One region of the Erwinia tracheiphila genome, then DNA from elsewhere that is predicted to be linked to it. Evidence: predicted binding sites of a transcription regulator. Region 1 holds the regulator's gene; each other region holds the start of a gene.

Region 1 (4,894 bases):
TCCTTAGGCAGACCAGCGCCTTCGAGGGTTTCAACGAATTTCAGTGTGTCAAATGCAACCTGTGCCATAAATAAATCCTCCTGATGATGGGCGGGATTCTAACCCGGGTTGGGGATTGACGCCAGTGTACGGTTGCGGTAGAACGCGGGCAGGTGCTCAATACACCTTCTACGAGACACCTTCTACGAGCGGATCTCCGCACACGACAGTCTTGCGGTTCTTTTACGTCCATAGATTCCCTCCACTGATGGCTTAACACCAATATCCTTTGAGCTTATTTTCATCAGGCTGCAATCAGATATGCACTGACACCTGATACACCAGTTGATTGCAGAACGCATCTGTACAAGCAGTTGTCTGGCACGTCGTGGGTTAATTTTTTCTTCTTGTGTAAAAAGTTCAACCCAGTTACTGACCGGTATTTCTTCTGCTGGTAATCCTGGAAACACGTCAGCCATGTGCTTTATGACAGTAGATTCATAAAGCGCTTTAGTTTTCTCTCTGAGGCTTACATCAACATACGTTTGTTGCCAATACAATCAGCAATTGATGGTTTGGTACTGGCGTTGTTTCCCTGAACTATGGCCTTAGGGTCAATTCCTCTGTCCAGGCTCTCCCGCAAATCAGCCACTGTGTTTCTGGCATATCTTAAGATATGCCAGAATATTTGCCAATTCCGATACGGTGTTGCTTTCCCTGCCATCTGTACCGGAACTGAAAGTTAATCACACCTCGTGGCGTAATCCTTGCTCCCGGACCGTCTGAATCTGTTATTTCCGGTGCGCCAGAATATGGTTTACCATAGATGGAACTTAGCCTGGTGTCGCTGATAGCCATAATAATATTTTGTACTCACCTGATTTTATGTACTCAATGCGCCATGTACTAACGAATACATCAATAATCATGCTTGTACAATAATATCAAAAAGAAGACAAAAAACAGAAAAATCCATCAAAAAAACAATAACATAATTTAACTATCGTGGGCAATTAAATACAGTGAAAGACAAGCCCGTACAGCCAACATTCCTCCTCTCTGATTACATTCGTATTTGACGATTTTCTTCATTATGTATTCTTGAAACAAAAAATGCCTTAACTTTGGTCGAAGAGTTCGATTAGAATCGACCAATGACCCTGAGAGACATTTAAATTAAACCACGCTCTGGCCCTGGCGGGAGCACGAACAGTTAAATGGTAACGATGCGTTTACTTATCACGCTTATCACGCTGGCGATGGCGCAGCTGTTTCTGAACATGGCGCACGCATCGCCTCATAGCCCTGTTAATGCCAGTCACCATAAAGTCGATAATAATGCTTCTGCCCGTGAAGATCAGCGTCGCAAACGCCGTCCGGTTAAAACCAGTTCAGGCAAAGTGAAAGATTCCGGCAGCAAAAAATCACATCCCGCTACTGCCCAAAAATTTAAAATAAAAAAACGCAAACCCGCCAAAGAGACGGCACAGCCCCCCTCCGGAAAAAATTCGTTAACGGTATACAAAAGACGATATGGGCATCATCGGGGCGGCCATCTTAATGAATCAGATGAGCAGACTTCCGGTGAGGCACCGTTGAAACTGAGTGAAGCTCATCGTATTCGCTATCAGAAGGCACACGAGACAGCGATGAACAAGCTGATGGGGCAGCTGGGTAAACCTTATCAGTGGGGCGGCACTTCCCCCAAAACAGGCTTTGATTGCAGTGGCCTTGTCTGGTATGCATACAAAGGCCTGGTTAAGTTTAAAATCCCACGTACGGCAAATGAAATGTATCACCTGCGCGATGCTGCCTCGATTAAACGTGATGACCTTGAAAAAGGTGATCTGGTCTTCTTCCGCATAAATGGCCGCGGCACAGCCGACCACGTAGGTGTTTATCTTGGTAACGGTAAATTCATTCAGTCACTACGAACAGGCAAAGATATTCAGGTCAGTGCGTTAAGCGAGGACTACTGGCAGCGCCACTACATTGGCGCACGTCGTATGATAACGCTAAAGACAATTCGATAACGTGAAAACACAGGGCCGCATTAAAAAATGCGGCCCTGGCAACGCTAATGCATAACTGCGGTCAAACCGAATGCTGTTATGATTAATAAAGCACATGCGGATGTGAATAAGGCAAATTTCAGGTCGGTGTCCATTAACGCTTTCTCCCTCTCAGTGAATTGCGGATTTTCCCATAATTACCCGTAAAAATCTCGTCTTATCCTGGCTGGCTTGCTAGAATTTGCCGCCGGAAACGACGGACAACGTTTCACCCATGTGCAACACTCAACACGATACCCTTTTCCCTTTTTTAATTCCTGCGCCATGCAGCCTGAATGACGCGCAACGGACTGATTTTTATCTTTTCAGGCAATCGTTTAACCATTTATTTATTAAGATGTTACGAGACACTCAGGAGCAGTCAGTATGGCAACGATAAAAGATGTGGCAAAGCACGCGGGGGTATCCACCACCACCGTATCCCACGTCATCAATAAAACCCGCTTTGTCGCAGAAGAGACAAAGAATGCCGTATGGGCCGCCATTAAAGCATTACATTATTCTCCCAGCGCCGTTGCACGTAGCCTGAAGGTAAATAATACTAAAACTATTGGTCTGCTCGCCACCTCCAGCGAAGCGCCCTACTTTGCAGAAATTATTGAAGCCGTCGAAAACTGCTGTTTTGACAAAGGCTACACCCTGATTTTAGGCAATGCTCACAACAACCTGCAAAAGCAACAGGCTTACCTGTCAATGATGGCGCAAAAGCGTGTGGATGGGCTGTTAGTCATGTGTTCCGAATATCCCGATACACTTATCGCTATGCTGGAAGACAACCGCAATATCCCGATGGTGGTAATGGACTGGGGTGAACCACGTGGCGATTTTACTGACACCGTTCTGGATAACGCGTTCGAAGGGGGTTATCTTGCCGGGCGCTATTTAATCGAACGTGGTCACCGGGATATTGGCGTAATACCTGGTCAGATGGAACGAAATACGGGCGGTGGCCGTCATGCCGGGTTTCTGAAAGCCCTTGCCGAAGCGAATATTCCACTGAGCCAGGAGTGGCTGGTTCAGGGAGATTTCGAACCAGAATCTGGTTATCAGGCTATGCAAAAGATTCTTTCACAAAATGAGCGACCAACCGCCGTCTTCTGTGGTGGTGATGTGATGGCGATGGGCGCTATCTGTGCAGCAGATGAAATGGGGTTGCGCGTACCACAGGATATTTCGGTGATCGGGTATGATAATGTGCGAAACGCACGCTACTTTACCCCTTCGCTAACCACCATTCATCAGCCTAAAGAGCAGCTGGGGCAAACAGCATTCAGCATGTTGCTGGACCGTATTACCAGTAAGCGTGAAGAGTCTCAGACTATTGAAGTTTACCCCAGCCTCATTGAACGCCGTTCAGTAGCGGACGGGCCGTTTATCAATAGATGATGTGTACTAGCTCAGACCTGATCTGACAGTTACCGGTTATTTATACAGGTGTCTGTCAGATTACATCTGGTTCAGATTTTTTTCTGCCCAGACTCGTTTACCATCAAGTAACGTGGCCATTGGCGTACGCCCGCAGCACATTTTTCCCTGATGAGTTCGCTCATTATTGTAATGCCACAACCAGTTGTCCAGATCCGTTTGCAGGCTCTCCAGGTCTTCGTATAACTTCTTACGGAACGTAACCTGATAAAAATCCTGCAAAATAGTTTTATGGAAGCGCTCGCAGATGCCGTTCGTCTGCGGAGACATCGCCTTCGTTTTTGTATGGTCGATATCGTTGATGGCCAGATACAGCTGGTAATCATGCTGCTCCACCTTACCACAGTACTCCGTTCCCCTGTCGGTCAGGATCCTCAGCATCGGCAGTCCCTGAGCCTCGTAGAACGGCAGTACGCGATCATTGAGCAGGTCTGCGGCGGTGATCGGCGTTTTACTCGTATACAGCTTGCAGTGTGCCACTTTCGAGTACGTATCCACGAACGTCTGCTGGTAGATACGACCCACACCTTTCAGATTGCCCACGTAGAAGGTGTCCTGCGACCCGAGATAACCCGGGTGAGCAGTTTCGATTTCTCCGCTGGCCTCGTCATCGTGGGCCTTCTTCTCCAGCGCTGCGATTTGAGCGTCGGTAAGCACGATGCCTTCTCTGGCGACCTTTTCCTCAAGTGCCTTCAGGCGTTTACGGAAGTTCTCCAGGTCGTGCCGTTGCCAGATGGAGCGCACGCCGCTACCGGAGATAAACACGCCTTTTTTACGCAGCTCATTACTGGTCCGGTGTTGCCCGTGGGCCGGGAACTCAACGGCATATTCAACAACAGCGCGTTCAGTGGCTTCGTCGGCGCGGTTCTTCAGGTTGGGGACGCGGCGGTTCTGGTTAATCAGCGCATCGATGCCGCCTTCAGCAGCCAGTTCCTGATAACGGTAAAACGTGTCGCGTGACACGCCCATGATCTTGCAGGCTTTTGATACGTTACCGAGTTCTTCGGCGAGATTGAGCAGGCCGGCTTTGTGTTTGATGATGGGATTGTTAGTATGAATCATGAGAGTTACCTCGCGTTTTGTTTAAGGATTAGACACCCATATCAAAACCGGTAACTCTCAACCTTTCAAGGTCCAGTGTCAGATCAAGTCGCGACTAATACAGATGATGCTGATATTTCATCCATTCAGCCACACCAGACCCCGTTGAAATACTGCGGAGTCTGGTCGTTGATGGGACAGGAAGGAAACACGCCAGTGACTGGCGATGACCATGTTGCCACCCAGGCTGACGGCTTAACTATGCAGCCACTCACTGTTCAGCGTCGTCGTGTCCCCCAGATATTCAAGCAGCCAGTTTAGTGCGGGTGAAGTGAGCTGCTCTGCCCAGCTAACGCAACAGGGACTTTGCGGAAACA
Region 2 (4,894 bases), 970 kb from region 1:
AAGAGGTATTTAATCAGCAGCTTTCGGTGACTTTTGATATGCGACTGGGCTTATGTTCGCTGGAAAGCGAACGCAAAACCTTCCCGCTGATGGCCCGCTTTGCCCGCAACTTCGCCGCTCATCGCCTGGCGCTGGTAGGGGATGCTGCTCACACCATTCATCCGCTGGCCGGACAGGGGGTAAATCTCGGTTTTATGGATGCAGCGGCGCTGGTCAGTGAGCTAAAACGCCTGTACCAGCAGGGTAAGGATATTGGTCAGCATCTTTATCTGCGCCGTTATGAACGCAGTCGCAAACACAGTGCCGCGATGATGCTGGGCAGTATGCAGGGCTTCCGCGAGCTGTTTAGCGGTAATCATCCGGCAAAAAAACTACTGCGCGGCGCGGGGTTAAGCCTGGCTGATAAACTGCCTGGATTAAAACCTCGTTTGTTAAAACAGGCAATGGGGCTGGGCGATCTACCCGACTGGCTGCGCTAATTTTGCCGTAAGTATTATTCTGGCGACTGTAACCCTGCCGCCAGGTCCTTGATTCTGATCTGTTGCAGTTCAGGCAAAGGTGTGCTCTTTATTGCAACTTTTATATCAGCCAGATGTGTGGCAAAATTTTGTTGAAATTGCCTGAGTTTCTGTGGTTCAGGATAGTGGACTTTCACGCCCGTACTCTTTTTTTCCCGCGAACTGGGATTAATGCGAATCAACACATCGGCAGGCAGATTCACCCCTTTTGCCTGACAGGTAAGGCAAAGTGTCGCCAGATCCTGTAAATCGTTAAGCTCAATTTCTTTTCACCGCCCCCCTTTTGCGGAGCCTGTCAGAGGATGGTTTTGACTTTGGTAATGGTAGTTGCTGGCCACTTTGCCCAATGAGCCGCTGATCGAGTGGGTTTTTAGAGCGGCGACTTTACTAAAACCCAGCACCACAGGAACAATTTTACCGTTATTGACCATCCCCAGGAGCGGTGCTTTGCCGCCTTCCATCTGCTGCTGCAGCGTGGTGGTGGCACTGGCGAGCAGAGATTCAAGCATCTTACCCTTGAAAATAGTTTGCTGGTCGTCGGGCAAACTGAGAATAATTTAACGCGGAAACTTCAGCGTTGCTCCGCAGTGCTCCAGGGAGGCATTCAGAAATTTCCTGGGATTAATGTTGCAGGTTTTAGTGAGCATATTTTGCAACCATTGCACGATCGTACTTTGTGTATGTTCCTCGTTGGTTGCCTCAAATTTAAAGGGATATTCTGAAAGATCGAGGGCTTTTCCCGCTGCTAGATGCAGATTAATCCCCTGACACATCCGATGCTGAAACGCTCTTGCTGCTGGGTTGGTGCTATGCATACCTTTACCCTGGGCATAAAGTCGCGTTTTACTTCTCAGATTTTCACGGGTAACCAGGTCTGTCGACTTTTCGGCTGTACGATCTGAAAAGAAAACTTTTCCTTCAAGTGACTCTGAGCCGCCTTTTGCATCATTGACGTCGCCCCGTTAGCTCTCCTGACGCAAGGATTTCAAATCCCCATTGTGTACCGTGTTTGATATAACCTTTTGGTGCCGTCGGGCTCATGGACGAAAGCAACGCGCCGTGCTATTTGTTCCAGACTAAATAAACGGGAGAAAGACGAGCATCATCAAGTTAATTGGATTTGAACCTTTCCCGGCGTAATTGCATAATTTTTCCGGGTCCTGCTGTTCAACTGCTTCGTGAAGTAATAAACGATTGAATGACGATCCTGCTTTAACATCCATAATTACATCCTGAACCCGTTGTATTTCCAGTAAGTGTTAAATTGCGTAGGCTGGTTTCGGCGTTGACGATGTTTTCATTTGAAAAATACTAATTTTACTTGTTTTTCGGATTACTTTTTTTATTGAACATATGCTGTTTTATACCCGGATGATTTCCTTTTAATCCTGAATGTCGTGATATATTACTGTATTTATCTTAATTTTCATTATTTTTCACTTGTTTTTGAAAAATACTTGGTTAAAAATATTGTGTGAGTTTTTGCGGCCTGAATAATGTCATAAGAATTCAACCTCGTTCAGCTTATGGTTAATCGTCGTGTTCGGTGATAAGTTCAGTCTGAGGATAACGTTTGCGCTCAACATTTCGGGTGGGCGCACGCAACCAGTACAGGACAGGATATGACTCAGCAGACGCCTTTATTCCAACAGCACCAGGCCAACGGTGCGCGTATGGTGGACTTTCATGGCTGGATGATGCCACTTCATTATGGCTCCCAGCTCGACGAACACCATGCGGTGCGCACTGATGCCGGTATGTTTGACGTGTCGCACATGACCATTATCGACCTGCATGGCTCCCTCACCCGTGATTTTCTGCGTTATCTTCTTGCCAACGATGTAGCTAAATTAACCCAGCCGGGAAAAGCACTTTACAGCGGTATGCTCAATGCGTCTGGTGGCGTCATTGACGACTTAATCGTTTACTTTATGAGCGATACATTTTTTCGTCTGGTGGTTAACTCTGCAACCCGGGAGAAAGACCTGGCGTGGATCCGTCAGCACGTCGAACCTTATGGCGTACAAATCACCGAACGCGACGATCTCGCGCTCATTGCTGTGCAGGGACCACAGGCTCAGGCAAAAGCACAAAGCCTGTTTGATCGTGCTCAGGCCGATGCCGTCTGTGGAATGAAACCGTTCTTTGGTGTGCAGTCAGGTGAGCTGTTTATTGCCACTACCGGCTATACCGGTGAAGCAGGTTATGAAATTGCCCTCCCTAATGAGCAGGCGGTAGATTTCTGGAAAAAACTGCTTGCCGCAGGCGTCAGGCCTGCCGGACTGGGTGCCCGCGACACCCTGCGCCTTGAGGCCGGTATGAATTTGTACGGTCAGGAAATGGATGAAGGGGTTTCTCCGCTGGCGGCTAATATGGGTTGGACCGTGGCATGGCAGCCTGTCGAACGTTATTTCATTGGCCGCGCAGCACTGGAAGCCCGGCGACAGGAAGGGAACGAACAGCTGGTTGGTCTGGTGATGACCGAGAAAGGCGTCCTGCGTAACGATCTGCCGGTGCGCTTTATGGATGCCAACGGCAATCTGCACGAAGGGAAAATCACCAGCGGATCCTTTTCTCCCACCCTCGGCTACAGTATTGCGCTGGCCCGTGTCCCGGCGGGCATTGGCAAAACGGCGATGGTGCAGATACGTAACCGCGACATGCCCGTCACCGTGACAAAACCGATTTTTGTTCGCGCCGGAAAGCCGGTCGCGTAATAAACCGGGACCGTGAGCAGATGCCGGCGGTTCACTTTGGCAAGCCTTTTAAACATGTTTTCAGGAGAGCGGGCGATGAGCAATGTACCTAACGAATTGAAATACCGTGACAGCCACGAGTGGGTGCGTCAGGAGGCTGACGGCACCTGGACGGTGGGGATCACCGAGCACGCACAGGAGCTGCTGGGCGATATGGTGTTTGTCGATTTGCCCGATGTGGGTAACACCTACCACCAGGGCAATGATTGTGCCGTGGCAGAATCGGTAAAAGCAGCGTCGGATATCTATGCACCCATCAGCGGTGAAGTGATTGCAGTAAATGAGGCGCTGGATGTTGAACCTGAACTGGTTAACAGTGCCCCCTATGCTGAAGGCTGGCTGTTTCGCCTTAAAGCCAGTGATGAATCTGAACTGAACTCACTGCTGGATGCCGACGCGTATAAAGCCAGTATTGATGAATAACCCGTAATCAGGATTTGTAGCCAATGACTCAGACTCTTCGCCAGCTTGAACATATCGGTGCCTTTATTGAACGTCATATTGGTCCCTCCCCGGCGCAGCAGGATGCCATGCTGAGTGCCATCGGTGCCCGATCCCTCAGCGATTTGATCGCCTCTATTGTGCCAGCAGATATTCAACTGCCGGGGCCACCCGCCATCGGCGATGCTCTGACTGAGCATCAGGCGCTGACAGAGCTGAAAGCGATTGCCAGTCAGAATCAGCGCTACAAATCCTACATCGGCATGGGCTATACCCCGGTGCTGACACCACCGGTTATCCTGCGCAACATGCTGGAAAATCCGGGCTGGTACACTGCCTATACGCCTTACCAGCCTGAAATTTCTCAGGGCCGTCTTGAAGCGCTGCTGAACTTTCAGCAGATAACGCTGGATCTGACCGGTCTGGATATGGCGTCCGCGTCCTTGCTTGATGAAGCCACGGCGGCGGCTGAAGCGATGGCGATGGCTAAACGCGTCAGCAAGCTAAAAAATGCCCATCGTTTCTTTGTGGCGGATGATATCCATCCTCAAACGCTGGACGTGGTGCGAACCCGCGCGGAACCCTTTGGTTTTGAAGTGATTACCGACAAAGCCGAGAAGGTGCTGGATTACCAGGATGTTTTCGGCGTGCTGTTGCAACAGGTCGGCACCGGTGGGGAAGTCCACCATTATGCCAGCCTGATTGCCACGCTGAAAGCGCGCAAGGTGATTGTTGCGGTAGCAGCTGATTTTATGTCACTGGTTCTGCTTGAAGCGCCTGGAAAGCAGGGGGCGGATATCGTCTTTGGATCTGCACAACGTTTTGGTGTGCCGATGGGCTATGGTGGGCCTCATGCTGCTTTCTTTGCTGCCCGCGATGAGCATAAGCGTTCCATGCCAGGCCGTATCATTGGTGTTTCCCGCGATTCCGCAGGTAATACCGCACTGCGTATGGCAATGCAGACGCGAGAGCAGCATATCCGTCGTGAGAAGGCCAACTCCAATATCTGTACTTCTCAGGTGCTGCTGGCCAATATTGCCAGCCTGTATGCCGTGCTCCACGGTCCGGCGGGGCTGAAGCGAATTGCCAGCCGCATCCACCGTCTGACTGATATTCTGGCAGCGGGTTTGCAAAAAGGTGGACTGACACTGCGTCATCAAAGCTGGTTCGATACCCTCA
Region 3 (4,894 bases), 1.3 Mb from region 1:
TGTATACGGTGGTATCGCCAGAGGTAATAACAAAATGATCGCCGGCCTGTGCGCTGCCCATATAATGCACGCATGTCGCCAGCCCGTGCGCAGCCAGACACTGCTCAACCGCCGCACGATCACCAGCAGCAATCTGAATCACCGCACCCAGCTCTTCATTGAACAGCGCAGCCAGCACATCGTCACCCAGCGCGGAAATATCCACTTCCAGGCCGCAGTGCCCTGTGAAGGCCATCTCAGCCAGCGTCACCAGCAAGCCGCCATCCGAACGGTCGTGATAGGCCAGTAGTTTCCCTTCCGAGACCAGTACCTGAATTGCGTTGAAGAAGCCAGCCAGACGTTGCACGTCGCGTACGTCGGCAGGTTTGTCACCCAGCTGTCGGTAAACCTGAGACAGGGCTGTCGCCCCGAGCGCGTTCTCACCCTGTCCCAAATCAATCAGCAGTAACGCGTTATCCTGCCGGGATTGCAACTGCGGCGTGACGGTGCGACGGACATCTTCCACACGGGCAAAGGCGGTAATCACCAGCGACAGAGGCGAGGTCATTTCCCGCTGCTCGCTGCCCTGCTGCCAGCGCGTTTTCATCGACATAGAGTCTTTACCGACCGGGATGGTGATACCGAGCGCCGGACAAAGCTCCTCGCCCACGGCTTTCACCGCTTCATATAACCCGGCATCTTCTCCCGGATGACCGGCTGCCGCCATCCAGTTAGCGGAAAGCTTAATGCGCTTTAGCGAGCCGATCTGCGTAGCTGCGATGTTGGTAATGGCTTCTGCCACCGCCAGACGACCGGACGCGGCAAAATCCAACAGTGCGACAGGCGCGCGTTCCCCCAGCGCCATCGCTTCACCGTAATAGCTGTCAAGGCTGGCGGTAGTCACCGCGCAGTTAGCCACCGGGATCTGCCACGGGCCGACCATCTGATCGCGGGCGACCATGCCCGTCACCGTACGATCGCCAATGGTCACCAGAAAGGTTTTCTCTGCCACGGCAGGTAAATGAAGCACGCGTTTCACGGCATCCGCAATGGCAATCGCCTCGCGACACAGTGGCTCCCCTTTCGCTTTCAGCGTGGCGACATCACGGGTCATTTTTGGGGTTTTGCCCAGCAGAACATCCAGGGGCATATCGATCAGTTTAGTATTAAAATAGCTGTCCGAAAGCGACAGGTGCATTTCTTCAGTGGCTTCACCAATCACCGCATAGGGCGCACGCTCACGTTGACAAAGCGCATCGAATTCTGCCAGTTTTTCAGGTGCCACCGCCAGCACGTAACGCTCCTGCGATTCGTTACACCATACTTCCAACGGGCTCATGCCCGGCTCATCGCTGGGGATATCACGCAGATTAAAACGCCCACCGCGTTCGCCATCGCTGACCAGTTCCGGCATCGCATTGGAAAGACCGCCGGCCCCGACATCGTGGATGAACAGGATCGGATTGTCGCTACCCAACTGCCAGCAGCGATCAATCACTTCCTGACAGCGTCGTTCCATCTCCGGGTTATCACGCTGCACCGAGGCAAAATCGAGATCCGCATCCGACTGCCCGGAGGCCATAGAGGAAGCGGCACCGCCGCCAAGACCAATATTCATCGCCGGGCCACCGAGCACGATCAGTTTGGCACCGACACTGATTTCACCTTTCTTAACGTGATCGGCACGGATATTACCGATTCCGCCCGCCAGCATAATCGGCTTGTGATAGCCACGCAGCTCCGGCCCGTGGTGGCTGTTAACCCGTTCTTCATAGGTGCGGAAATAGCCATTCAACACCGGGCGACCAAACTCATTGTTGAACGCCGCCCCGCCCAGCGGCCCTTCTGTCATGATATCCAGAGCAGTAACAATATGCGTCGGTTTGCCAAAATCCTCTTCCCACGGCTGTTCAAAACCGGGAATACGCAGGTTGGACACGGAAAAGCCGACCAGTCCGGCCTTGGGCTTCGCCCCCCGTCCCGTGGCACCCTCATCGCGGATTTCACCGCCTGACCCCGTCGCCGCACCTGGCCAGGGAGAGATGGCAGTCGGGTGGTTGTGTGTTTCCACCTTCATCAGGATATGCGTCTCTTCCTGATAGAAATCATACTGTCCGCTGCGAGTAGTATAGAAACGCCCGACCTCAGCCCCTTCCATCACCGCCGCATTGTCTTTGTAGGCTGACAGCACATGATCCGGCGTGTGTTCAAAGGTATTTTTGATCATTTTGAACAGCGACTTCGGCTGTGCCTTGCCGTCGATGATCCAGTCGGCATTAAAAATTTTGTGGCGACAGTGCTCTGAGTTAGCCTGGGCAAACATATAGAGTTCAATGTCATTCGGATTGCGTCCCAGCGTTTCAAATGCCGCCAGCAGATAGTCAATTTCATCACTGGCCAGCGCCAGTCCCAGCCTGCGGTTAGCTTCCTCAAGCGCGCCACGGCCTCCACCTGATATATCCACACTGTGTAATGGGGCAGGCTGGTGATGAACAAAAAGCTCTTCAGCCTGCGCCAGCTCGTTGAGCACAACCTCCATCATGCGGTCGTGCAGTAAAGCGGCGAGCGACGTCCACTGTGTTTCACTCAGCTGTGGGGCTTTCACATAGAAAGCCAGCCCGCGTTCAAGACGCAGCACCTGTGGCAAATCACAGTTATGGGCAATATCGGTCGCTTTTGAGGACCAGGGAGAAATAGTGCCGTGGCGCGGCGTCACCAGTAATAAACGACCTTCCGGCACATGCCCGGCGAGAGAGGGACCATATTTCAGCAGGCGCTCAAGTCGAGCTTTTGCATCAGCGGTGAACGGCGCGCTGACATCGGCAAAATGGACGTACTCAGCGTAAATGTCACTCACCGGCAGGTGAGCATCCTGAAAGCGGGTCAGCAATTTATTGATACGAAATGCCGACAAAGCCGGCGAACCACGCAGTATTTCCATCATGAAAGATCTCTCGTCTTCGAAACGCCAGAGGACGCTTCTTTGGGCGCAACAGGGAAAACGGACGCCATTATAGAGAATCCCCATCCGTTACGAAACCGTTTGCGCATGATTTATCAGCACCCCAAATTGTCTGAAAATCACGCAATGCTGAATGAATTTTATTGCGTGAGGTAACGGAGTTGCGCAAAATGCACCTCGCTCAGGGCGCATTAGAGACTATAAATACTGCTGGTAGAGGCAGAAGCTTGGGCGCAATCGAGAGATAACCATTTGAAACGTCTCAAAATAAACTACCTGTTCATCGGGCTGATCACCCTGGCGCTTGCGCTGGCGTTGTGGCCGTCGATCGCCTGGTATGGCGGTGTGCAAAATCGGGTAGAACAGATCAAATCTCGGGGAGTATTGCGTGTGAGCGCCCTCGCCTCACCGCTGACATATAATACCGCTGGTCATGCACCGACGGGAATGGATTACGAGATGGCGAAGGGTTTTGCTGATTATCTCAATGTTAAACTGCATGTCACGGTTCGTCAGAATCTCAGCAAATTGTTCGACGATCTTGAGAACGGTAAAGCGGACATTCTGGCAGCCGGCCTGATTTACACCGGCGAACGGGGGTCACACTTCCGTACCGGGCCCACCTATTATTCTGTCTCTCAGCAGTTAGTGTATCGAATGGGTAAGGTGCGCCCGCAGAATCTCGGTGCGCTGAAAGGGCGACTTACCGTTGCCTCCGACTCCGCTTATCTTTCCACACTGCGCAACATCAGACAAAATCAGTATCCCGACCTGGACTGGGCTATTTCCACCGATAAAAGCCCCAATGCCCTGCTTGAGGACGTGGCTGGAGGTAAAATTGACTACACGGTAGGTGATTCGGTTTCCATTGCGCTATTGCAGCGTATCCATCCACAGCTTGCCGTGGCCTTTGATATCACCGATGAAGAGCCGGTTACCTGGTATATGCCAGGGGACGAGGGAGATGACAGTTTTGCCGCTGCCATGCTTGATTACTACAATAGTATGAACGAAGAAGGAACACTGGCTCGCCTGGATGAAAAATATCTGGGTCACGTTGGCACCTTTGATTATGTCGATACGCGTACCTTTCTGCGCGCCATTGACAGTACCTTGCCCTGCATTCAGCCTCTGTTTCAGAAATATGCCAGTGAGATTGACTGGCGCTTACTGGCCGCTATCTCCTGGCAGGAGTCACACTGGAACCCACAGGCAACCTCTCCCACGGGCGTGCGGGGAATGATGATGTTAACCCTCAATACTGCACAAAGCCTTAACATCAGTGATCGTACCGATCCCGAGCAAAGTATTCGGGGTGGCAATGCGTATTTGATCCGAATGATGGCAAAAGTCCCGACGGGAATACCAGAGGATGAACGGATCTGGTTTGCACTGGCCGCGTATAATATGGGCTATGTGCATATGCTGGACGCGCGCAAACTGACTGAAAAGCAGAAAGGCAACCCGGACAGCTGGGCAGACGTTAAGCTTCGCCTGCCGATGCTCAGTCAGAAACGCTATTACAGCCAGACGACCTACGGCTACGCGCGAGGCCAGGAAGCCTACAACTATGTGGAAAATATCCGTATCTATCAGTCAAGTCTGGTGGGGTATTTGCAGGACCAGGAACACAGAATGGCACAACAGGCGGCCAAAGACGCGGAACGAGCCAGCGGCTATCCGGTCGTTGAACCGACGATTGCGCTTAACTGATCCAGAAAGCTTATACTGGCTTCTCCTCTCTCGCCCGTTGCGCATCGCGCAATGCCTTCTTTTCCGCACGACGCAGCCGGAAAAAATCGCTTAACATAGCCGCGCAAGCTTCAGCCATTATGCCCTGTTCAATGGTGATTTGGTGATTCATACCGGGATGCCCTAATACGTCCAGTAACGATCCGGCCGCACCGGTTTTCTCATCCCTTGCACCGTATACCAGCCGAGTTATGCGCCCGT

What was found. Region 1 encodes PurR, which represses purine synthesis genes. Its sites were predicted from a motif close to CANGCAAACGTTTGCNTG; they were not measured.
Region 2: a site for PurR is predicted at 2,081-2,098, ahead of gcvT (glycine cleavage system aminomethyltransferase GcvT). Genes of this name have one in related genera too.
Region 3: a site for PurR is predicted at 3,012-3,029, ahead of purL (phosphoribosylformylglycinamidine synthase). Genes of this name have one in related genera too.

What each region holds. Positions count from the first base shown of each region.
Region 1 is NZ_CP089932.1:2,652,857-2,657,750, forward strand. It holds gene LU633_RS14070 (CCDC90 family protein) at 1-68, opposite strand, end outside; partial or broken gene LU633_RS25950 (Arm DNA-binding domain-containing protein) at 243-837, opposite strand; gene LU633_RS14075 (C40 family peptidase) at 1,206-2,012, shown strand; gene cydH (cytochrome bd-I oxidase subunit CydH) at 2,057-2,146, opposite strand; gene purR (HTH-type transcriptional repressor PurR) at 2,418-3,437, shown strand; gene LU633_RS14085 (IS481 family transposase) at 3,498-4,538, opposite strand; gene punR (DNA-binding transcriptional activator PunR) at 4,773-4,894, opposite strand, start outside.
Region 2 is NZ_CP089932.1:3,620,653-3,625,546, reverse strand. It holds gene ubiI (FAD-dependent 2-octaprenylphenol hydroxylase) at 1-479, shown strand, start outside; gene LU633_RS18855 (hypothetical protein) at 494-721, opposite strand; gene LU633_RS18850 (hypothetical protein) at 788-1,027, opposite strand; gene gcvT (glycine cleavage system aminomethyltransferase GcvT) at 2,141-3,235, shown strand; gene gcvH (glycine cleavage system protein GcvH) at 3,311-3,697, shown strand; gene gcvP (aminomethyl-transferring glycine dehydrogenase) at 3,721-4,894, shown strand, end outside.
Region 3 is NZ_CP089932.1:1,359,640-1,364,533, reverse strand. It holds gene purL (phosphoribosylformylglycinamidine synthase) at 1-2,923, opposite strand, end outside; gene mltF (membrane-bound lytic murein transglycosylase MltF) at 3,194-4,654, shown strand; gene tadA (tRNA adenosine(34) deaminase TadA) at 4,665-4,894, opposite strand, start outside.